DNA from 3 places in the Pseudoduganella lutea genome. Region 2 is predicted to be linked to each of the others. Evidence: predicted binding sites of a transcription regulator. Region 2 holds the regulator's gene; each other region holds the start of a gene.
The links. The regulator HrcA, encoded in region 2, represses chaperone genes, less so after heat shock. The targets are predictions, from matches to a motif close to TTAGCACTCNNNNNNNNNGAGTGCTAA.
Positions count from the first base shown of each region.

Region 1: the regulator HrcA is predicted to act here: its motif matches at 3,904-3,930, upstream of groES (co-chaperone GroES).
Region 3: the regulator HrcA is predicted to act here: its motif matches at 4,949-4,975, upstream of rpoH (RNA polymerase sigma factor RpoH).

Region 1 is NZ_CP035913.1:4,327,023-4,334,742, reverse strand. It holds gene ilvD (dihydroxy-acid dehydratase) at 1-116, opposite strand, end outside; gene EWM63_RS18365 (LysR family transcriptional regulator) at 250-1,146, shown strand; gene lgt (prolipoprotein diacylglyceryl transferase) at 1,147-2,007, shown strand; gene EWM63_RS18355 (EVE domain-containing protein) at 2,069-2,533, opposite strand; RNA gene ssrS (6S RNA) at 2,630-2,810, opposite strand; gene EWM63_RS18345 (cell division protein ZapA) at 2,857-3,168, opposite strand; gene EWM63_RS18340 (hypothetical protein) at 3,165-3,395, opposite strand; gene EWM63_RS32845 (hypothetical protein) at 3,571-3,705, opposite strand; gene groES (co-chaperone GroES) at 3,969-4,259, shown strand; gene groL (chaperonin GroEL) at 4,298-5,944, shown strand; gene EWM63_RS18325 (glycine zipper domain-containing protein) at 6,241-6,561, opposite strand; gene EWM63_RS18320 (thiamine pyrophosphate-requiring protein) at 6,690-7,720, shown strand, end outside.
Region 2 is NZ_CP035913.1:3,604,688-3,612,407, forward strand. It holds gene EWM63_RS15235 (TonB-dependent receptor) at 1-1,259, shown strand, start outside; gene EWM63_RS15240 (hypothetical protein) at 1,545-2,147, opposite strand; gene EWM63_RS15245 (hypothetical protein) at 2,171-2,770, opposite strand; gene EWM63_RS15250 (HAD family hydrolase) at 3,033-3,743, shown strand; gene hrcA (heat-inducible transcriptional repressor HrcA) at 3,798-4,814, shown strand; gene fur (ferric iron uptake transcriptional regulator) at 4,965-5,393, opposite strand; gene EWM63_RS15265 (outer membrane protein assembly factor BamE) at 5,586-6,164, shown strand; gene dapB (4-hydroxy-tetrahydrodipicolinate reductase) at 6,235-7,044, shown strand; gene EWM63_RS15275 (MotA/TolQ/ExbB proton channel family protein) at 7,048-7,704, shown strand; gene EWM63_RS15280 (ExbD/TolR family protein) at 7,711-7,720, shown strand, end outside.
Region 3 is NZ_CP035913.1:1,971,514-1,979,233, forward strand. It holds gene EWM63_RS08200 (AEC family transporter) at 1-660, shown strand, start outside; gene EWM63_RS08205 (MerR family transcriptional regulator) at 840-1,826, shown strand; gene ftsY (signal recognition particle-docking protein FtsY) at 1,997-3,052, shown strand; gene EWM63_RS08215 (cell division ATP-binding protein FtsE) at 3,074-3,733, shown strand; gene ftsX (permease-like cell division protein FtsX) at 3,730-4,644, shown strand; gene rpoH (RNA polymerase sigma factor RpoH) at 5,151-6,041, shown strand; gene EWM63_RS08230 (hypothetical protein) at 6,339-6,803, shown strand; gene ggt (gamma-glutamyltransferase) at 6,800-7,720, shown strand, end outside.

The DNA.
Region 1 (7,720 bases), 720 kb from region 2:
ACGGCAATGATCGGCTTGGAGAAATCGCCATCCTTCATGCCGGTGGCGCGCCACAGCGCGCGTGCGCCCGCCATGTTGCGGCCCTGGGTGGTGGTATATGAACGGTAGGTTGGCATGACGATGTCTCCTCAGACTTGTTCAGTGATGCGTGGTAACGCGTAAAGGACATCAGCTTGCGCCCGTTGCCATCAGTTGTCAAATATATGATTTAATGCGCTGTGATTCACATGAACTCTCACAGACCCGCCAATGAACGTTGAACTCCGCCAGCTGCGCTACTTCGTCACAGTCGCCGAAGAGCTTCATTTCGGCCGCGCCGCGAAGCGCCTGCACATGACGCAACCGCCGCTGTCGCAAACGATCCTCGCGCTGGAAGACACGCTGGGCGCCCTGCTGTTCGACCGTAACCGCCGCGGCGTGGCACTGACCGCGGCCGGCGAAGCCCTGTTGCCCGAGGCGCGCCGGCTGATCGCGCAGGCCGGCGAGCTGCCGGGTCTCGTGCAGCGGGCCGCATCGGGCGCTACGGGCAAGCTGGTGCTGGCATTCGTGTCGTCGGCCGACTACAGCGTGCTGCCGCCTTCGCTGCGCGCCTACCGTGCCGCCTTTCCGCAGGTGCGGATCACGCTGCAGGAAGCCACCTCCGACCTGCAGCTGGAAGAACTGCTGCATGGCCGCGTCGATGCGGGCTTGCTGATCCCGCCACTGCCGGAAAAAGCAAAGGCCGAACTGGATTACCTGCCGGTGCTGAACGAGCCGCTGATCCTCGCGTCGCCAGCCAACCTGCCGGAGCTGCGCGGCAAGCATGAAGCCAGCCTGCGCACGCTGCCACCCCTGCCTTTGATCATCTTTCCGCGCGCGATATCTCCGAGCCTGTACGACGCGATCCTGGCCGTGTTCCGCGCCGCCGGCATCACACCCGTGATCGGGCAGGAAGCGATCCAGATGCAGACGATCGTGAGCCTGGTGTCGGCCGGCATGGGCATCGCACTTGTGCCACAATCGGTCTCCAACCTGCGCCGCCCGGGGGTAGAATACCGCCCGCTGGCGCAGGCCACGCCGCTCGTGGAAACGGGCCTGGCCTGGCGCCGCGACAATACTTCCCCCGTTCTCAAGGGCTTCCTGGACTTGATGAGAAAGAGACTCTGAATGCTGATTCACCCGATGCCCGATCCCGTCGCCCTGCATGTCGGCCCGGTGGCGATCCACTGGTATGGCCTGATGTACGTGCTGGCGTTCGCGCTGTTCATCGCGCTGGGTCGCGTACGGATCAGGCAGCCGCACATCGCCGCATTAGGCTGGAAGAACCAGGACCTGGACGACATGCTGTTCTATGGCATGCTGGGCGTGGTGCTCGGCGGCCGGCTCGGCGAAGTGATCTTCTATCAGCCGCACTTGTTCGCCACGCCGCTGGAGATCTTCAAGGTCTGGCGTGGCGGCATGAGCTTCCATGGCGGGTTCATCGGCGTGCTGATCGCGATGTGGTTCTGGTCGCGCAAGGCAAAGCGCAACCTGCTGGACGTGTATGACTTCATCGCGCCGATGGTACCGCTCGGGTACGCGGCCGGGCGTCTCGGCAACTTCATCAACGCCGAACTGCCCGGCCGGGTGGTGAGCGATCCTTCGCTGCCGTGGGCCATGCAGTGGCCGGACCTGCATTTCCCGCTGCTGCCGGACCCGGTATTCCTGGAAGGCCTGCGCCATCCGTCGCCGCTCTACCAGATGCTGGTCGACGGCTTGCTGGTCTTTGCGATCCTGTGGCCCTATGCCCGCCATGCCCGCCCGCGCCTCGCGGTGGGTGCCATGTACACGCTGCTGTATGGCTGCGCGCGCTTCTTCACCGAATACTTCCGCACGCCGGACTGGGAAACCACGGTACTGGGCCTGCCCATCACGTCGGGCCAGGTGCTGTCGCTGCCGATGATCATGGCGGCCATCGCGATGCTCGTGTGGTCGTACCGGCGCAAAGTCTACGGCGTGGCACCGACGGCCGCACAGGCAGCCGGATAAGGCGGCTGCGGGAGGCTGGCACGCGCGGGCCAAGCGCCTGCGCGTTCAGCCAGTCCGCCGATCAGCCGATCAGCTTCAGGATGAAGCGCCACTCTTCGGGCTCCACCGGCATCACGGACAGCCTGCTGCCCTTGGCCAGCAGGCGCATGTTTTCCAGCGCCGGGTGGCTGCGCAATTCCTTCAACTCCAGGTAGCGCCCCTTCTTCACGGCCTTCACGTCGATGCCGGTCCAGCGGGGATTTTCCCGCGTGGCCTTGGCGTCGTAATACGGGCTCTCCACGTCGAACTGCGTGGCATCCGGGTACGGCGCGCTGGCGATTTCGGCGATGCCGGCGATACCGGGCACCGCGCAGCTGGAGTGGTAGAACAGCACGCCATCGCCAACCGCCATGCCATCGCGGATGAAGTTGCGGGCCTGGTAGTTGCGCACGCCATACCATGACGTGGTCTGGTCCTTGGCCGACAGCACGTCGTCGAAACTCACATCATCGGGTTCGGACTTCATCAACCAGTACCGTTTTGCCATCGCGCTCCTCCGGACGTAACAATGATGGACATGAAAAACCAGGGCATAAAAAAAGCGGTTGCGCATCTTTCGATGCATGCAACCGCTCTCACTGAATAGGGCCCCGCCTGTGCCGTCATGCCGGCATCCTGAACCTTACGGTTCAAGGCGGTCACAGTCAGTTCAACTTCGGGTTCATCGGACTAGCGACGCTCACACCCGCCAAACAATGTTCCGCGACCTATGCGTGTAAATGGTTCAAGGAATATATGGCACTTCTCGAACACCGCAGGGTGACACGGAGTTTACTCCTCAATCCTGATAAGGGAAAGTCTTATCGTGCGTCAGAAGAGATTTTCTTGCGGGGTCAGCGCACTGTCGAGCACCCGGTGCATCGCGGCGATCTTGTGCTGCACCTCGAGCAGGGAAATCTCGGACAGCGGTCCGGCCGGCGCTTTCGCCGTCAGGAATTCGGCCGCCATCGACAGCGCGGCCATCACGGCGATGCGGTCGTTGCCCTTGACCTTGCCGGTATCGCGGATGGCGGTCATTTTCTTGTCCAGCAATGCCGCGGCTTCGCGCAACGCGCGCTCCTCGCCTTCCTTGCAGACGAGGCGGTACGACGAACCCAGGATGATGACGTCCACATTGCTCATGACGGGATGTCCTCGTTTTCAGGGGTGGCCGTTTCCAGCGGTGGAATATGTTCCAGCAAAGCCGACACCCGCGCATGCGCTTCGGCCAGGCGCTTCTGGTGGCCGAGGTTTTCGGCGACCATGGCGGCATTGGCCTGGCGCAGTTGCGCGTTTTCACGGCGCAATGCCTGCGTCATCTCGGCCAACTGCTCGATCTTGTCGGAAAGTTCTTGGAAGTCTGCAATCATCCCGTCACTATAGGACGGCACGATGACACGGTCAACCGAATCGGCTGACTTATATACTTAATATAATCTTAATGGAATGCGTCTTGATGAGAATGCGTCTTAACAAGATGCATGACGACATGCCGCCACGAGGCGGCATGGAAGACAGCCCAGGGGAAGTTCAGGAAATCGGTGTTCAGGTGATGGCACCCACCGCCAGCAGCAATGCTGCCCCGGCCAGTACACCCAACGCCGCGCCGGCGGCAACATTGAGCGCGACACGCACCCACCCGGGCGCATGCAAGTCTCTTGGGAATTTCGTCTGGAACATCGCAGCCTCCGCTCAACAATGTTGTTGCAGTGTTTGATGATTGCTTCCGAATGCGAATGGACAGTGTGCACCTCCGCCGCGGCTTTGTCAAAACACAAACCGGGCTTCTCCGGCGCGCGCTTGAGCCCTCCGGAGAGGCCTTAGACATTTTTCCAATATGAATCCTCTTGAAATCACCTGTGACCATCCCTATAATCGTTGGCACTCGTTAGTCGAGAGTGCTAACAACGAATCAACCTCACTGTACACATAAGGAGTTTTGTATGAACCTTCGCCCCTTGCACGATCGCGTCATCGTCAAACGCCTGGACCAGGAAACCAAGACCGCATCCGGTCTGATCATCCCTGATGCCGCCGCCGAAAAGCCGGACCAGGGTGAAGTACTGGCAGTGGGCAACGGCAAGGTTGCCGACAATGGCACGCTGCGCGCACTGGAAGTCAAAGTTGGCGATCGCGTTCTGTTCGGCAAATACTCGGGCCAAGCTGTCAAGGTTGACGGCGAAGAGCTGCTGGTGATGCGCGAAGAAGACATCCTGGCCATCGTCAACAAGTAATCGGCCGACCCCTTACCTAGATTCTGGAGAATTCGAACATGGCAGCTAAAGAAGTGATTTTCGGCGACGCAGCGCGCGCCAAAATGGTTGAAGGCATCAACATCCTGGCCAACGCGGTCAAGGTCACCCTGGGCCCGAAAGGCCGAAACGTGGTGCTGGAGCGCTCGTTCGGCGCCCCGACCGTGACCAAGGACGGTGTCTCGGTCGCCAAGGAAATCGAACTGAAGGACAAGCTGCAGAACATGGGCGCGCAGATGGTGAAGGAAGTCGCATCCAAGACTTCCGACAACGCCGGCGACGGCACCACCACCGCGACCGTGCTGGCACAAGCCATCGTGCGCGAAGGCATGAAGTTCGTTGCCGCCGGCATGAACCCGATGGACCTGAAGCGCGGTATCGACAAGGCCGTGGCCGCCACCGTCGAAGAACTGACGAAGATCGCCAAGCCATGCACCACGTCGAAGGAAATCGCCCAGGTTGGCGCGATCTCTGCGAACTCGGACTACTCGATCGGCGAGCGCATCGCTGAAGCGATGGAAAAAGTGGGCAAGGAAGGCGTCATCACCGTGGAAGACGGCAAGTCGCTGAACGACGAGCTGGACATCGTGGAAGGCATGCAGTTCGACCGCGGCTACCTGTCCCCTTACTTCATCAACAACCAGGAAAAGCAGGTCGCTGTCCTGGAAAACCCGTTCGTCCTGCTGTTCGACAAGAAGATCTCGAACATCCGCGACCTGCTGCCGGTACTGGAGCAAGTGGCGAAAGCCGGCCGTCCGCTGCTGATCATCGCCGAAGACATCGAAGGCGAAGCGCTGGCGACCCTGGTGGTCAACAACATCCGCGGCATCCTGAAGACCTGCGCAGTGAAGGCTCCTGGCTTCGGCGACCGCCGCAAGGCCATGCTGGAAGACATCGCCGTGCTGACCGGCGGCCAGGTGGTGGCTGAAGAAGTCGGCCTGACGCTGGAAAAAGTCACGCTGGCAGAACTGGGCCAGGCCAAGCGCATCGAGGTGGGCAAGGAAAACACGATCGTCATCGACGGCGCCGGCGAAGCCGCTGGCATCGAAGGTCGCGTTCGCCAGATCCGCGCACAGATCGAGGAAGCCACCTCGGACTACGACCGTGAAAAACTGCAAGAGCGCGTGGCCAAGCTGGCCGGCGGCGTTGCCGTGATCAAGGTTGGCGCTGCCACCGAAGTCGAAATGAAGGAAAAGAAAGCCCGCGTGGAAGATGCACTGCACGCCACCCGCGCTGCCGTGGAAGAAGGCATCGTTCCTGGCGGCGGCGTGGCCCTGCTGCGTGCCCGCGCTGCGTTGACCGTGAAGGGCGACAACCCTGACCAGGAAGCCGGCATCAAGATCGTGCTGCGCGCGATGGAAGAGCCGCTGCGCATGATCGTGCAGAACGCCGGCGAAGAATCGTCGGTGGTCGTCAACGCCGTCCTGGGCGGTACCGGCAACTACGGCTACAACGCCGCCAACGGCACCTACGGCGACATGGTCGAAATGGGCGTGCTGGATCCGGCCAAGGTGACCCGTTCGGCACTGCAGAACGCCGCATCGATCGCCGGCCTGATGCTGACGACCGACTGCATGGTGGCTGAAGTGGTGGAAGACAAGCCAGCCGGCGGCATGGGTGGCATGGGCGGTATGGGTGGCATGGGCGGCATGGACGGCATGATGTAATCATGCGGTAAAGCCGGCTCCGGCCAGCTGCACCTGGAAAGGCTGCTTCTTCGGAAGCAGCCTTTTTTATTGCCTGGCCAACAAACTGGGGACGTACCCCTGTTTCCAGGCAAGACTGCTGGCGCACCGACTAGGGTAAGCTCGCGGGATGTTTCCTCTAAACAGGGGTACGTCCCCAGTTTTCTTCCCCGGTTTCTCTCGAGATGTTTCCTCTAAACAGGGGTACGTCCCCAGTTTTGGACTGCGGAAACAACAACGGCTGCCGAGGCAGCCGTGATTACTTTGCAAGAGGCCGATCAGGGTCGCCGTCGCGCGAGGCCGGCTCCGACGGCGCTGCCGACGCCGACACCGAGGCCGATGCCCATCGCGAAATTACCCATTGCAACACCGATCGCGCAGCCGATCGCTGCACCCAGGCTGATACCGAAGCCAACATAGCGCCCGGTGCGGTCGTCCGGTTCCATATCCATCTTGCGTCTCCTGTTCCGTGGTTGTTGTGCATTCAATATACACCCGGTTTTTGATCTCTCTGCCGTTTTTTTAAGCGCACCGTCCCACGTGAACAACGTTTTCAGCGCCCCGCCCAACATGCTTTTGCGCCGCATCAAATCACGCATTTCCGTCCTAAAGGAGAGCTCGCAGACAACCCTGGAAGGAGCCAGGATGCTGCACTGCACCGCTTGCGTGCGCCTGCCGTTTGTCGGCCAACCTATCATTTCCGCTTGACTAATCGAGCGAGAGCACCATGGCAGATACGGTAGGCGACTTCTTGCTGCAACGGCTGGGCGAATGGGGCGTGCGCCGCGTGTACGGCTACCCCGGCGATGGCATCAACGGCATCATGGGCGCTTTCGGGCGGCAGGAGCAGATCGAATTCATCCAGGTGCGCCACGAGGAGATGGCCGCCTTCATGGCCACCGCGCACGCGAAATTCACGGGTGAGGTGGGCGTCTGTCTCGCCACCTCCGGCCCTGGCGCGGTGCATCTGCTCAACGGCCTGTATGACGCCAAGCTCGATCACCAGGGCGTGGTGGCGATCGTGGGCCAGCAGAAGCGCATGTCGATGGGCAGCGACTACCAGCAGGAAGTCGACCTGCAGACGCTGTTCAAGGACGTGGCGCACGAATACGTGCACATGGCCACCGATCCGGCCCAGGTGCGCCACCTGATCGACCGCGCCTTCCGCATCGCCAAGGAAGAACGCGCCGTCACGTGCCTCATCTTTCCGAACGACGTGCAGGAACTCGAAGCGGTACCGAAGCCGCCGCGCGAGCATGGCACCGTGGTGTCCGGCATCGGCGCGCTCACGCGCAGCCACGTGCCGCCGCTCGATGCCTTGCAGCAGGCCGCGCGCATCCTCAATGAAGGAAAGAAGGTCGCGATCCTCGCGGGTGCCGGCGCCCTGCACGCGACCGATGAACTGATCGAAGTGGCCGAGATCCTCGGTGCCGGCATCGCCAAGGCGCTGCTGGGCAAGGCGGCGGTGCCGGACGACCTGCCGTTCGTCACCGGCACCATCGGCCTGCTCGGCACCAAGCCCAGCCACGACATGATGAACGACTGCGACACGCTGCTGATGGTGGGCTCGAACTTCCCGTACAGCGAGCACCTGCCGAAGGAAGGCCAGGCACGCGGCGTGCAGATCGACATCGATGCGCGCCGCGCCAGCGTGCGCTACCCGATGGAATTCAACCTGATCGGCGATTCGCGCGAAACCCTGCGCGCACTGATTCCCCTCCTGCAGCGCAAGGCCGACCGGCAATGGCAGGACGATAT
Region 2 (7,720 bases):
CGGTCGAACTGGGCCCGGTCAGCCGCATCAAGTTCGGCGCGCGGTTCTCCGACCGCGACAAATCGTTCCACCAGACCACGTGGAACCTGGCCACAACGGCCACGTCGCTGCCTGCATCGGCGTTCGAGACGATCCGCTCGGACGGTTATTTCCCGGCGCTGATGCTGAACGACTTCAACGGCACCGTGGGTTCGCTGTTCGGTGCCGGCGCGCTGTCGCCGGATGGCCGCACGCAGACGACCACCGACCTGCTGGCTGGCTGGCGCGTGAAGGAGCGCACGAGCGCCGTGTATGCGCAGGGCGACCTGGAAGGCGAGATGCTCGGCCTGAAATACCGCGGCAACGTGGGCTTGCGCGTGGTGCACACGAAGCAGACCGGCTACGGCATGGAGTCGCGCAATGGCGCCGCACCGACGGCGACGGAAGGGGGCGCGTCGTACACGAAGGCGCTGCCGAGCGCCAACCTGATCCTGAACCTGGATGAGGCGCAGGAACACCAGCTGCGCTTCTCGCTGGCCCGCGCCATGTCGCGCGCGCCGATGGATGAAATGCGCGCATCGCGCCAGCTGGCCATCGATACGGGATCGAGCCAGCCCGCCACGGGCAGCGCCGGCAACCCGGCCTTGCTGCCAATGATGGCGAACCAGGCCGACCTGTCGTACCAGTGGTATTTCGACCAGGGCGGGCTGCTGTCGGCCGGCATGTTCTACAAGAAGGTGGGCAGCTACATCGGCATCACCAGCGATACCACGACGATCGACGGCCGGCCGGCCACGCTCACACGCTCGATCAACGGTGAGGGCGGCTATGTGCGCGGCCTGGAGTTCGCCTACCAGCAGGCGTTCACGATGCTGCCCGCGCCGTTCGACGGCCTGGGCATGGCGGCGAACTTCTCGTACAACGAAAGCAGCATCCGGGAATTCACCGGCGACTTACCGATGGTGGGCCTGATGCGGCGTAATGGCGGGGTCACGCTGTGGTACGAGAAAAACGGCTTCGAGGCGCGGTTGCAGGCGAACTACCACAGCCCGTTCGTGCGCATGCCACGCTGGACGGCCGGCTACCTGGTGGAAAACGACGAGGAAACGTACGTCTCGGCCAACATCTCGAAATACCTCACGCCGCAGCTGCAGCTGCACGTGGGCCTGGACAACATCACGAACCAGCGGGTGATCCACAAGCAGGCCGGCAACCCGTACATCCAGAACGTGATGGAATACGGCCGCCGCTACAACATCGGGCTGGCGTACAAGTTCTGATCGCTAGCTGACCGCGAAAGCCGCCGGCGCCGCAAGGCCCCGGCGGCTTTTTAACGACCACGAGGATTGCAAAAAAACCGGTGACAGACACCGGTATCGTGGTATTTCCTGAAACCGGGGTCTGACCCCGGTTTCAGGAAATATTGCGAGCAAAAAAAAGCCGGCTCTGGGAGCCGGCTGAATCCATTTCTCAGAAAGAAGTGGAGGAGACGGGAGTGATTATGATGCGCTGCCGCATATTGATCCAATTTATCTTCATGATTCCCATCATTCCACTTGTGAATATCACGGATTCTTGACGCAGTTGACGACCGCATCGGCGCGATCGGCGTCGCCCATGATGCCGGAGCCGTTCGTGATCGTGCAGGTCTGGTTGAGCGGCTGCTGGAAGATCGTGATGCCGTAGGCCGTGCCGACCGGGATGCTCCCGAAGCTTGCCACGGGTGAGGCGGCCGTCACTTCAACCACACTGGAGCCATTGATCAGCTGTAGCCGGGCGTCGGTGGCAGCCGCCTCCGTGAGACCCTTGACCGTGACCCCGACCGCGTACTTGTTCTGCTGGCAGCGCAGGGCGATGTTGATCGACTCGTTGCGGCCGGCGGTGCCTGGCGTGCTCGTTGGATCGCACGTCATGTGCTGCGGCTGGGTCTTGACCACGACATTGAAGGCATTGCCGTATTCGATCGTTTTCGGGAAGCTGAACCGGGTGGTGCCGACGGGGACGGCGATCTCGTCGTCGCCGTTGGCCAATACCAGGCCCGGGTTGCTCAACGGCTCGAGGTTGCCGTTCGCGTCATAGAAACCACCGTTGATCGTGAATTCCGACTTGCCGCCGCATGCGGCCAGCGCCAGTGCCAGCACCGCCATGCCGATAGTATTTGCTTTCATTACATTCTCCAGGAAGGCGGTGTTCAGGACGCGCGCGGAACGCACGAAACCGCGAGGTTCAGCCGGTCGCCCGACGGCATGGTGCCGGTGGGGTTCTCCACGGTGCAGGTCAGGCCTTCGGGCTGCTGCAGCACGGTCACGCCATAGGCGAAGCCGTCGTACACCGAGCCGGGGAACTCGAAGCTCGAGCCGGTTTCCGGGCGGATCGTCACGGTATTGCTGCCCAAGGTCAGCACCAGCTGGTCCTGCGTCAGGCCGGTCACGGTGCCGCCCAGCTTGTAGCTGTTGGTCACGCACGTGACGGACGTGCGCAGCGCAGTGTAGTAGTTGGCCTTGATGTTGGTGGAGGTCGCCTTGTCCACCGAGCACACCGTGGCGGTAGCGTCCGTCACGATCTCGATATTGATCGTGGAATCTTCCGCGATCAGGTTCGGGAAATACACCTCGTTCGCCCCGGCGGGCACGGACACGGTCTGGTCGCCGTTCTTCAGGACCAGGCCCGGCTTGAGCAGGCCTTGGACGCCCACCCTCAGGGTCAGGTTGCCGTTGTCGCTGCCGCCGCAGCCGGCCAGCAGCGCAGCGCACAACGCGCCGGCGGTTGCGCACGCATACATACTCTTCATAACAATAACAATCTCCAAATTGATCGGGGCGAATGCCGGACGGCGCTGGGCCGGAAGCGGTGCGTTGCCGTCCGTAAGCGGCGGCTGAGCCGGAAACGGGCCTTATTTTAGTGCATTTGGCAAGGCCTGGTTCGCTAAATGCTTGTAACGACATGTGTCTTTCCAAGGTTTCACGGCACGCGCCCGATGGTGCAGGGCGACTGCCGCCCCGGCAGCCAGCAGCGCTTGCGTCTTCCGGGCCGGGCCATGCGACAATGGCAGCATGAACGACATTGCCCGACCCAAAGCCATTCTGTTCGACCTGGACGATACGCTGTGGCCGATCGGCCCCGTGATCGCCGAAGCGGAACGCGCGCTGCATGCGTGGCTGGCCGAACACGCGCCGAAAGTGGCGCAAACCTTCACGATCGAAGAATTGCGGGCACGCCGCATGGCGCTGCTGGCCGAAAAGCCGGAACACCACCTCGACCTGATCGGCCTGCGCCGCGCGGGGCTGGAAGCGGCGTTCCAGCACGTGGGCGAAGACCTGGCCCGGCTCGACGAAGCCATCAAGCTGTTCGCGGCCGCGCGCAACACCGTCGAGCTTTACCACGACGTGCTGCCCGGGCTGCAGCGCCTGGCGGAAAAAGTCACGCTGGGCTCGATCTCCAACGGCAATGCCGACCTTGAAGTCATCGGCCTCGCCCACCATTTCAAGGTATCGCTGGCGGCCAGCCGGTTCGGCAAGGCGAAACCCGATCCAGAAATCTTCCTGGCGGCATGTGAAGCGCTCGGCGTGGCGCCGCATGAAACCGTGTACGTGGGCGACGACCTGCGCCTGGACGTGGAAGGGGCGCAAAAGGCGGGCCTGAAAGCCGTGTGGATGAACCGCACCGGCAGCACGGCCCACCTGGAAGCGGGCATCGTGCCCGACGCGATTTGCCGCGACGTGGGCGAGCTGATTGCGTGGCTGGAACAACAGTTAGCCGATTGAATTCCTGGTGCGCTCCCGGCGGTGCATAATGACTGCTTAGCCTGTGAACCGATCATGCAACTCGATACCCGTGCCCAAACCCTGCTCAAAGCCCTCGTAGAGCGCTATATTGCCGACGGCCAGCCCGTCGGCTCGCGCGCGCTGTCGAAGATTTCCGGCCTTGACCTGTCGCCGGCCACGATCCGCAACATCATGGCCGATCTCGAAGAACTCGGTTATGTCTCGAGCCCCCACACGTCGGCCGGCCGCGTGCCCACGCCGCGTGGCTACCGCATTTTCGTCGACACGCTGCTGACCGTGCAGCCAATGGATGAAAGTGCCGTCGAATCGCGGCTGCGCCCGCAGGCGCATCCGCCGCAAAAGCTGATCGCCAACGCGGCGCAGATGCTGTCGTCGCTGTCGCAGTTCGCCGGCGTGGTCATGAGCCCGCGCCGCGAATCGGCGTTCCGGCAGATCGAATTCCTGCGCCTGGGCGAAAAGCGGATCCTGCTGGTGATCGTTGCCCCCGGTGGCGACGTGCAGAACCGCCTGCTGCTGACGGACGTCGATTACACCCCGTCCCAGTTGCAGCAATCGGCCAACTTCATCAACCAGCACTACAGCGGCCTGGCGTTCGACGAAGTGCGCACCCGCATGCAGGGTGAACTGCGCCAGCTGCGCGACGACATGGGCCGCCTGATGCAGGCCGCCGTGGAGGCGGGCACCGAGGCAATGGCCGATACGGGCGATGACATGGTGATTTCCGGCGAGCGCAACCTGCTGTCGGTGAGCGACCTGTCCTCGAACATGACGTCGCTGCGCCAGATGTTCGACATGTTCGAGCAGAAAACGGGGCTGATGCAATTGCTCGACGTGTCGTCGAAGGCGTCCGGCGTGCAGATCTTCATCGGCGGCGAATCGAACCTCGTGCCGCTGGACGACATGAGCGTCGTCACCGCGCCCTACGAGGTGAACGGCAGGATCGTCGGCACGCTCGGCGTGATCGGCCCCACGCGCATGGCCTACGAGCGCGTGATCCCGATCGTGGACATCACGTCGCGCCTGCTATCGAACGCGCTCAGCCACGGCTGAATGTTGCTCGTAAAATGGGGTACGTCCCCATTTTACGAGCAACATTTCCGGAAAGTGGGGACGTACCGCTTCGGCGGACCGCCCATTTTTCAAGCAACATTGCAAATAAAAAACGGCCTGTGAAGGCCGTTTTTACTTGTATTCAAGCGTTCAATGCCGGTGCGGGCAGTTGTCCTTGATGCAACTGCCATAGATCGCCAGCGCATGCTCGGCGATCTTGAAGCCGCGTTCGACGGCGATGCGCTGCTGGCGGGCTTCGATTTCCTCGTCGACGAATTCCTCCACGCGGCCGCAATCGAGGCACACGAGGTGGTCGTGGTGGGAACCCTGGTTCAGTTCGAAGATCGCCTTGCCGCTTTCGAAGTGATTGCGGTTCAACAGGCCAGCCTGTTCGAACTGCGTCAGCACGCGGTAAACGGTGGCGAGACCGACGTCCATATTGTCGGCCAGGAGGATCTTGTAGACATCTTCGGCCGTCAGGTGACGCACGGAACTGTTCTGGAAGATGTCGAGAATCTTCAGGCGCGGCAGGGTGGCCTTCAGGCCGCTGGCCTTCAGGTCGGTTGGGCTGTTACTCATGTTCGGTAGTCGGTTTTTGCTGGAGTGCTTTATGATATAGCGTTTCGGCACTTCCGCTCAATCGATTTGAGGTCACTTATGCGCGTCACCCAAGCGTCACCGTCGTCCGTCCTGCCTGCTGCCCCGTTCGCGGTCTTGCCAGTAATGAAACCGCGGACATCCCGCCTGCCCCTGCTTGCGGCGGCGGCCTGCGTGGCAGTCGCACTGGGTGGCTGCGCCGGCAAGACCGTGCTGGGGCCGAAGGAAGGCGCGCAGGTGGCGCAGCAGGCCAACCCGGTCGTCGACCCGGCGCAGGGCGCCGTCACCACGAAGGCATCGCAGATCCAGCGCTTCATGTGGTTCTTCTCGCCATATCGCCCGGATATTCAGCAAGGCAACTTCGTATCGAAGGAAATGCTCGCTCAACTGAAAACCGGCATGACGCGCGACCAGGTGCGCTTCATCATGGGTTCGCCGCTGCTGAACGATATCTTCCACGAGAACCGCTGGGACTACCCGTTCCGCTTCGCGCGCGGCGACGGCGAGCTGACCACGAGCAGCGTCGTCGTGTACTTCGACAAGGAAGGCAAGGTCGAGCGCTTCGAAGGCGGCGAACTGCCCACCGAGCGTGAATACATTGCCCGCATCGCCGGCCCGATCCGCCAGTTCAAGAAGGACGAAAAGCGCAACAGCGAAAACCAGCCGGCCGCGCAGCGCGCGCCACTGCCGAGCGGGCAGGATGCCGGCAACCGCAATCCGGTCGAGGTCACCACGTCGCCAGGCGGGCAGTAAGCACCAATAAGCGCCAATTAGCGCCAACAAGCAGTCGATTACATCACAAGAACAACATCAGGAACTACACATGAGCACTCTGAACATCGCCATCGCCGGCGCCGGCGGCCGCATGGGCCGCATGCTGGTGGAAGCCGTACTGAACGCGGATGACCTGCGCCTGTCCGGCGCCCTCGGCATCGCCGGCAGCGACGGCCTCGGCCAGGATGCCGGCGCGTTTCTCGGCAAGGCATCCGGTGCGATCGTCACGTCCGACCTGGCCGAAGGCCTGAAGGGTGCCGACGTGCTGATCGACTTCACCCGCCCCGAAGGCACGCTGCAGCACGCCGAATACTGCGCCGCGCACGGCATCAAGCTGGTGATCGGCACCACCGGTTTCGACGATGCGGGCAAGGCCGCGCTGAAGGCCGCCGCCGAAAAAACGGCCATCGTGTTCGCGCCGAACATGAGCGTGGGTGTGAACGTCACGCTCAAGCTGCTGGAGCTGGCCGCGAAAAGCCTGTCCACCGGCTACGACATCGAGATCATCGAAGCGCACCACCGCCACAAGGTCGATGCGCCGTCCGGTACCGCGCTGAAGATGGGCGAAGTGATCGCCGACGCGCTGGGCCGCGACCTGAAGGAATGCGCCGTGTACGGCCGCGAAGGCGTGACGGGCGAGCGCGATCCGTCGACGATCGGCTTTGCCACGATCCGCGGCGGCGACATCATCGGCGACCACACAGTGCTGTTCGCCGGCACCGGCGAGCGCATCGAGATCAGCCACAAGTCCAGCAGCCGCGCCGGCTATGCGCAAGGCTCCCTGCGGGCATCGCGCTTCCTGGCCGACAAGAGCACCGGCCTGTTCGACATGTACGACGTGCTGGGCCTGAACCAGTAAGACATGGAGCACTTTACGTTCGCCGGCTACTGGGAGCGGGGCGACGCGATCAGCCATGCTGTCGCGTACTTCCTGCTGGCCATGTCGCTGGCGAGCTGGTTCTTCATCCTGTCGAAAGGGCTGATGGCATGGCGCGTGCGCCGCAGCGCGCGCGTGGTGCAGCGCTTCTGGGATGCGCCCACGCTGGCCGATGGCGTGGCCGTCGTGTCGGCGGGCGATCCCGAAGGCATCTATCTCGCGCTCGCCGAGCAGGGCACCGTGGCGGCCCCCGCGGGCAAGGGCCATTCGCTCGGCACCTCGGTGGGCCGCTCCGAACAGGTCACGCGGCTGCTGCGCGATGCGATCCACCGTTCCACCGTGCGGCTCGAATCGGGCCTCACGCTGCTGGCGTCGATCGCTTCCACCGCGCCATTCGTGGGCCTGCTGGGTACCGTGTGGGGCATCTACCATGCGCTGGCCGCCGTGTCGTCGTCCGGCACCGTGGAGATCGACAAGGTGGCCGGCCCCGTTGGCGAAGCGCTGATCATGACCGGCGTGGGCCTGATGGTGGCGATTCCCGCCGTGCTGGCCTATAACGGTTTCAATCGCATCAACCGGCTCACGCTGTCCGAGCTCGACGCGTTCGCCCACGACCTGCACGCCTACCTGACGAAGGATTGAGCGACCATGGCATTTG
Region 3 (7,720 bases), 1.6 Mb from region 2:
CTGCCGGGTGCCAGCCGTTCTTCGGTCATGCAGGGCGCGATGCGCCCGAACACGTATTTCGGCCTGGCCGTGGCTGCGCTGTTCTTCCCGCCTGAAACGGCCTCGCTGGTGATGCTGGCGCTGGCGCTGTGCCTGCCCGTGGTCAACGCCCTGTCCGTGGTCGCCCTGGCCTATTGGAGCGGCAGCAAGCCGAACCTGGGCAGCGTCGGCAGGACGCTGGCGAAAAATCCGATCATCCAGGCCACGCTGGCAGGCGTGCTCGTCAGCATGTTGGGCATCGAGTTGCCGAAAGCGCTGATGAACACGCTGGACATCCTCGGCAAGGCGGCCACCGCACTGGGGCTGCTGTGCGTGGGCGGTGGCCTGGTCTTCACACTGGAGGGGGCGCGCCCCGCAGCGCTGACGGTGGCGTCGGTGCTGAAACTGCTGGTCATGCCGCTGCTGGCGGCCCAGGTATGCCTGCTGCTGGACGTGTCGCCAGAAGCGGCGCTGGCGGCGTGCTTCTATTGCGCGCTACCGACGGCGCCAAACGCCTATATCATGGCAAAACAGCTGGGGGGCGATGCCCGCCTGATGGCGTCCCTGATCACACTGCAGACGCTGCTGGCGGTGATCACCGTGCCGCTGAGCCGGCAATTCATGCCCTGGCTGGGCGCGTAACGGCCCGGCGAAACAAATTTTTTGCATGCGTTTGTCCATGACATGATTCGTGGAAGATCGTAAATAAAATGCATCCCAGCATCCTTCCTGCGCATGTCATGGACAAGCCGGGCGGGATGCAGGACAACGCTTGCCGTCCGGGGCCAGGCCTTAATTTTTCCCCAAGAAAAGGCATTAGAATGCTGCACGCCCAAAAGCAGGAATTTCCCGCGCAGATGAACAACCCGATGCCTTTTTCGCCCATGCCGTGCACGATCAGCGATGTCGAGCGCGATACCGGCGTGGCCAAGGAAACGCTGCGTGTGTGGGAACGGCGCTACGCCTTCCCGCGGCCGGAACGCGACCCGTTCGGCGAACGGCTCTATCCGGTCGAGCAGGTGCACAAGCTGCGCCTCGTCAAGCGCCTGATCGATCTGGGTTTCCGCCCGGGCAAGGTCATCGGCTATTCGGCCCAGGAACTGCAGGCCCTGGCCGAGAAAACGGCCACCGGCAGCCGGCCGCGCTCCCATGCCGCGACGGAGCTGGCGCCTTACCTGGACCTGTGCCGCACGCACGACAGCGACGCGCTGCGACGCAAGTTGTCGCAGGCGCTGCTGGTGATGGGCTTGCGCAACTTCGTCATCGACCTGATGGCCCCGCTGACCGGCGCGATCGGCGATGCGTGGGCATGCGGCGACCTCGGCGTGTGGCAGGAGCACCTGATCACGGAAACGCTGCAGATGGTGCTGCGCAGCGCGATCTTCTCGATGCCGCCGACCAACCCGCTGAGCGGCGCGCCACGCCCGCGCATCCTGCTGACGACCACGCCGCAGGAAAAGCACGGCCTGGGCCTGCTGATGTCCGAAGCGCTGATGGTGGTCGAAGGTGCGGGCTGCTATTCGCTGGGGCCGCAGACGCCGCTGCCCGACATCGTCGAGGCGGCCCGCGCGCTGCAGGTGGACGTGGTCACGCTGTCGTTCTCCACGTCGATGAATACGCGCCACGTGCTCGATGCGTTAAAGGAATTGCGGGCCCGGCTGCCGGATTCGGTCGAGCTCTGGGCTGGCGGCGGCAATGCCGCGCTGCGCCGCCGTGCCCCCTCGTTCGTGCAAGTGCTGACGCTGCCGGACGTGGCCCAGGCGCTGGCCGACTGGCGCAACGGGCAGCGTGTTTCCACGGTTGCCTGAAACGCGCCTGGCAGGGACCAGGCGCATTGGGCGTGCAAAACCCGTGCAATCCCCGTGAAATACGGGAAATACCCTTTCAACAAGGTTTCGGGGGCGCTCTGGTAGAATAGCCGGCGCAAGAAACCATTCTCAGCGTGTTACCGGTCCAATACCGGCTGCCCCCACGACACATGTTCAGCTTCTTCAAGAAAAAAACCGTCACGCCCGACGTGCCGCCGGCCGCACCTGCGGACCAGGCGCCCGCACCGGCCCCCACACCGGCTCCCGCTTCGCCTGCCGCTCCCGCGCCGCTTGCTTTCGACGTCGAAACGGCGCCGCGCCCCGAACCGAAACAATCCTGGATGAACCGGCTGAAGGCCGGGCTGTCGAAAACATCCGCCAACCTGTCGCTGCTGTTCGTTGGCGCGCGCATCGACGACGACCTGTACGAAGAACTGGAAGCGGCGCTGCTGATGGCCGACGCCGGCATCGATGCCACCGACTACCTGCTCGAGGCACTGAAGCGCAAGGTCAAGGAGGACAAGCTGACCGATGCCGCGGCCGTCAAGGTGGCGCTGAAGGCATTGATGATCGACCTGCTGCGCCCGCTCGAGAAACCTTTCATGCTGGGCCGGCACCAGCCGACGGTGATGATGATTTCCGGTGTTAACGGTGCCGGCAAGACCACCACGATCGGCAAGCTCGCCAAGCACATGCAGGCGCATGGCCAGTCCGTGCTGCTGGCCGCCGGCGACACGTTCCGCGCCGCCGCCCGCGAGCAGCTGATGGTCTGGGGCCAGCGCAACAACGTGACCGTGGTGTCGCAGGAATCGGGCGATCCGGCCGCCGTGTCGTATGACGCGGTACAGTCCGGCAAGGCGAAAGGCACCAATGTCGTCATGATCGACACGGCCGGCCGCCTGCCGACCCAGCTGCACCTGATGAACGAACTGCAGAAGATCAAGCGTGTGATCGCCAAGGGCATGGACGATGCACCGCACGAAACGCTGCTCGTCATCGATGGCAACACGGGCCAGAACGCCCTGACCCAGGTCAAGGCATTCGACGATGCGCTGCAGCTCACGGGCCTGATCATCACCAAGCTGGACGGTACAGCCAAGGGTGGCGTGCTGGCCGCGATCGCGCGCGTGCGCCCGGTGCCCGTGTACTTCATCGGCATCGGCGAAAAGATCGAGGACCTGCAACCGTTCGACGCCGAGGAATTCGTCGAAGCCCTGCTCGGCTGAGGGCGCAAGAAAAAAGCGGCCATGATCGAATTCGTCAACGTCACCAAGCAATACACTTCCGAAACCACCGCGCTGCGCGGCGTCACGCTGACGGTCGCCAAGGGCGAGCTCGTCTACCTGGCGGGCCCGTCCGGCGCCGGCAAGTCCACGCTGCTCAAGCTGATCGCGGCGATGGAGCGCCCCACGTCCGGCCAGGTAACCGTGAACGGCACCGACATCGGCCGCCTGAAAAGTGCCGGCGTGCCCTTCCTGCGCCGCAACCTGGGCCTGATCTTCCAGCAGCAGCGGCTGCTGACCGACCGCACCGTGCTGGCCAACGTGATGATGCCGATGCTGGTCACGGGCCTGCCCCGCAGCCAGGCGGAAGAGCGCGCCCGCGCGGCGCTGGACAAGGTGGGCTTGCTGAGCCGTGCGTCGGCCAGTCCGCTTGCGCTGTCCGGCGGCGAGCAGCAGCGCGTGTCGATCGCCCGGGCGATCGTCAACCGGCCGCAGATCATCCTGGCCGACGAACCGACGGCAAACCTGGACCGTGCCAGTGCGAACAAGGTGTTCGATGCGCTGCGCGCGTTCAACAAGGCCGGTGTCACCTGCCTGATCTCCACCCACGACGAGCTGGTGCTGGACAGCGCCAGCCGCGTGATCCAGCTGCAGCACGGCGAACTGCTGGCGGAGGCCGCATGAGCGTGTGGCTGCGTCAACATGGCTATGCGCTGGGCTCGGCGCTGGTGCACCTGCGCCGCGCGCCGGGTTCCTTCTTCTTCAATATCCTGGTCGTGGCGATCGCGCTGGCACTGCCCTTTGCCGGCGTGACGGTGCTCGACAATATCCGGCCGATGTCCGAACAGATGGCCGTCGATCCGGAACTGTCCGTGTTCCTGAAGCAGGACTTGCCGCGCGAGCACACGCAGGGCATGGCCGGCGCGCTGCGCGCGGCTGCGAAGGATGCCCGGATCGTGTTCGTGCCGCGTGAAAAAGCGCTCGAGGAATTGCAGGAAAAGAATGGCGTGGCCGGCGTGATCGATACGCTGGGCGAAAATCCGCTGCCGGACAGTTATATCGTTCGGCTCAACGCATTCCAGAGTGCGGCCGAGAGCGCCCACGTCGACCAGATCGCCGACCGGCTTCGCGCCATTCCCGGCGTGGAATCGGTGCAGGTCGATTCGGCATGGGTCAAGCGGCTGGCTGCGCTGCTGGGCGTGCTGCGCGTGGGCCTGCTGTTGCTGGCGGCCACGCTCGGCACCGTTGTCGTGGCCGTCGTGTTCAACACGATCCGGCTGCAGGTGCTCACGCAGCGCGAGGAAATCCTCGTGACGCGGCTGATCGGCGCCACCGACACGTATATCCAGCGCCCGTTCTATTACACGGGTGCGTTGCTGGGGCTGTGCTCGGGTGTCGTCGCGCTGGGCGCGGTTGCCCTGTCGCTGCAACCGCTGAACAAGGCGATCGCCGAGTTCGCCCGGCTGTACGCGTCGGAATTCCAGCTGGCACCGCTCGAACCGCTGGCCATGGCGCTGTTGCTGGCGCTGTCCGCCGGCCTGGGGCTCGTCGGCGCGGCATTGTCGGTACGCCGGCAATTGAAGCGGCTGGCCTGACGCCCCTTTATCGGGGCTTGTTTCGATAAGGTTCGCCCCTTGCAATGGGGCGGACCGCCCTTATCTGTTTGTTCACACCTTCCTGCCGGCGTACAACTGCGTTGGCTGCGGTCCTACACGCCCGCGCCGGGCATCGTGCGTTCACGCACAGAGTGCGTTGCGCGCGACCGATAATCTTGATCCCAATCCTTTGATCCAGCTCAAATTCTGGCGAGTAATGTTGCTGGCAAGAGCCGTATTCCTGGCCTAACGACTAGTATCGAGCCATAGTATTTTGGCTATCGGAGCCATTGAATTGTCTAGATTGGCACTCGCCTATGGAGAGTGCTAATATATGTTCAAACGCAACGTTGAACACGGCAAAACTTGAGGCCAAAGCTTGACACATAGCCCTTGCCGGTGGTTAAGACCGAATTAAGTTCAACACTGCATGCTGTATGCAAATGCCGTGCTGCAATCCCGCAGCGCAGCCACGCAAGACCTTCAAGCGAGGAATGAAAATGACTATGTCCACACCTTCCGCCCTCGTTCCAGCCGGAACCAGTGCACTGGGACTTGGGTTCAGCGGCAACCTGGGTAACCTGGACGCCTACATTTCCGCTGTGAACCGCCTGCCAATGCTGACGCATGAAGAAGAAGTCTCGCTGGGTCGCCGCCTGAAGGAAAACAATGACCTGAAGGCGGCGGAAAAGCTCGTGCTGTCGCACCTGCGCCTGGTGGTTTCGATCGCCCGCGGCTACCTGGGTTATGGCCTGCCGCACGCCGACCTGATCCAGGAAGGCAACATCGGCCTGATGAAGGCGGTGAAGCGCTTCGACCCGGACCAGAACGTGCGCCTCGTGTCGTACGCGATGCACTGGATCAAGGCCGAGATGCACGAGTACATCCTCAAAAACTGGCGCCTGGTGAAAGTGGCGACGACGAAGGCGCAGCGCAAGCTGTTCTTCAACCTGCGCAGCCACAAGACCGGCCTCGATGCGATGACGCCGGACCAGATCGACGCGCTGGCGAAAACGCTCGACGTGAAGCGCGAGGAAGTGATCGAGATGGAAACGCGCCTGTCGGGCCGCGACATCGCACTGGAAGCGCCGACCGACGATGAAGACGACAAGTTCTCGCCGATCGCTTACCTGTCGTCCGACCTGTCGGAGCCGACCAAGGTGCTGGAAGCGGAACAGGTCACGCGCCTGCAGTCTGAGGGCCTGGAAACGGCACTGGGCAAGCTGGACGCCCGTTCGCGCCGCATCGTGGAAGCCCGCTGGCTGGCCAACGACGACGGCTCCGGCGCCACGCTGCACACGCTGGCCGACGAGTTCGGCGTATCCGCCGAGCGCATCCGCCAGATCGAATCGGCCGCGCTGAAAAAGATGAAAACCGCCTTGGCCGCTTACGTATGACGCGCCCCGCGCCACCAAGAAACCCGGCTTTTACGCCGGGTTTTTTATTGCCCAAAACCGGGGTCAGACCCCGGTTACAGGAAATATTTCCAGACAATGGGGTCTGACCCCGGTTTTTGGAAACAAATTGAAGAACCGACTCTTCCGATTATTTCCTTGAAAATAGGGTCCGTCCCCATTTTTTGAGCAACTTTTTTTCTCGAACACTCCATTTCCGGGCAGATAATGCTCAGCTGTGCGCTGCATATCATAACAATTTGATAACCTCGCTTGTCCAGTCATTTGCACGGAGGACTTATGCAAGCCAGGTTGATCGGCATCATTGCCGGTGCGCTGATGTTCGGCGTGGTGGCCGCCTGTTCGGTCGATCCAAAGCAGGCGGAAGCGGAGACGGCGCAGGCAAAACCGCGCAAGACCAGCGCCAGCTATGCGCTGCGCCAGGGGGAAAGTGTGATGCTGGCGCCCGGCACCACGCTCAAGCTCGACCGCATCAACGACAGCCGTTGCAAGACGGGTGCCGTCTGCGTGTGGGCTGGCTACATCAGCTACACGTTCACGTTGACGAGCCGCCTCGGCACGCGCAATTTCGTGCTTGCGGAAAACATGCCGAACGCGCAGCCCAGCACCACGCTGGATGGCCTGGCGTTTGCACTGGAGAAGCTGGAGCCGCCGGCCCCGCCGGCCGTGGATGAGGCGCCGCCGGATTATCGGGTAAGCTTGCGCGTATCCATCGTTCAACCGGCCCAGCCCGCTAAAACATGACACAGCGCCTCGTTGCCACCATCCTCCTGACCGCCCTTGGCACGGTCGCCATCGCCAAGACGCCGGTCGCCACCGGCACCGGCGGCGCGGTGGCAACGATCAGCGAGCAGGCTTCGCAGTCGGCGATCACGATCCTGGACCGGGGCGGCAACGCGATCGACGCGGCCGTGGCCGCGGCGGCCACGCTGGGCGTGACCGACCCCTTCAGCTGCGGTATCGGCGGCGGGGGCTTCATGGTGGTGTACCTGGCGAAGGAAAAACGCGTGATCACGATCGATCACCGCGAAACGGCACCGGCGGCGTTCACGCCCGCGGTTTTCCTCGACAATGGCAAGGAGATGGATTTCGACACGGTCGTCGCCAGCGGCCAGTCCGTCGGCGTGCCGGGCACCGTTCGCGGGTGGGACGAAGCGCTGCGCCGCTACGGCACGATGTCGTTCCGGCAGGTGCTTTCGCCGGCAATCGACGTGGCCGGCAAGGGCTTCACGGTCAACACCAATTTCTCCCGCCTGGTCGACGAGAACACCGATAAATTCCGCCGTTTTCCGGCCACCGCCGCGCTATACCTGAAGGATGGCAAGGCCTTGCCGCCCGGTGCGCAGCTGAAGAATCCCGGCCTGGCGCAGGCCTACCGCACGCTGGCCAAGGGCGGCGTGAAGGCCTTCTACGAAGGGCCGATGGCGCGCGCGATCGTCGATGCCGTCAACCGCCCCGCCACCGCGCCGGGCGTCACCGTGCGCGGCGGCGCCATGACGCTGGCCGATCTGGCCAACTACGAAGCCCGCATCCGCCCACCGGTGCGCAGCACCTACCGCGGCCTTGAACTGTATGGCATGCCGCTGCCCAGCAGCGGCGGCGTGACCGTGTTCGAGGCCTTGAACATCCTCGAAGGCTGGGACCTGACAGCGCTGCCGCGC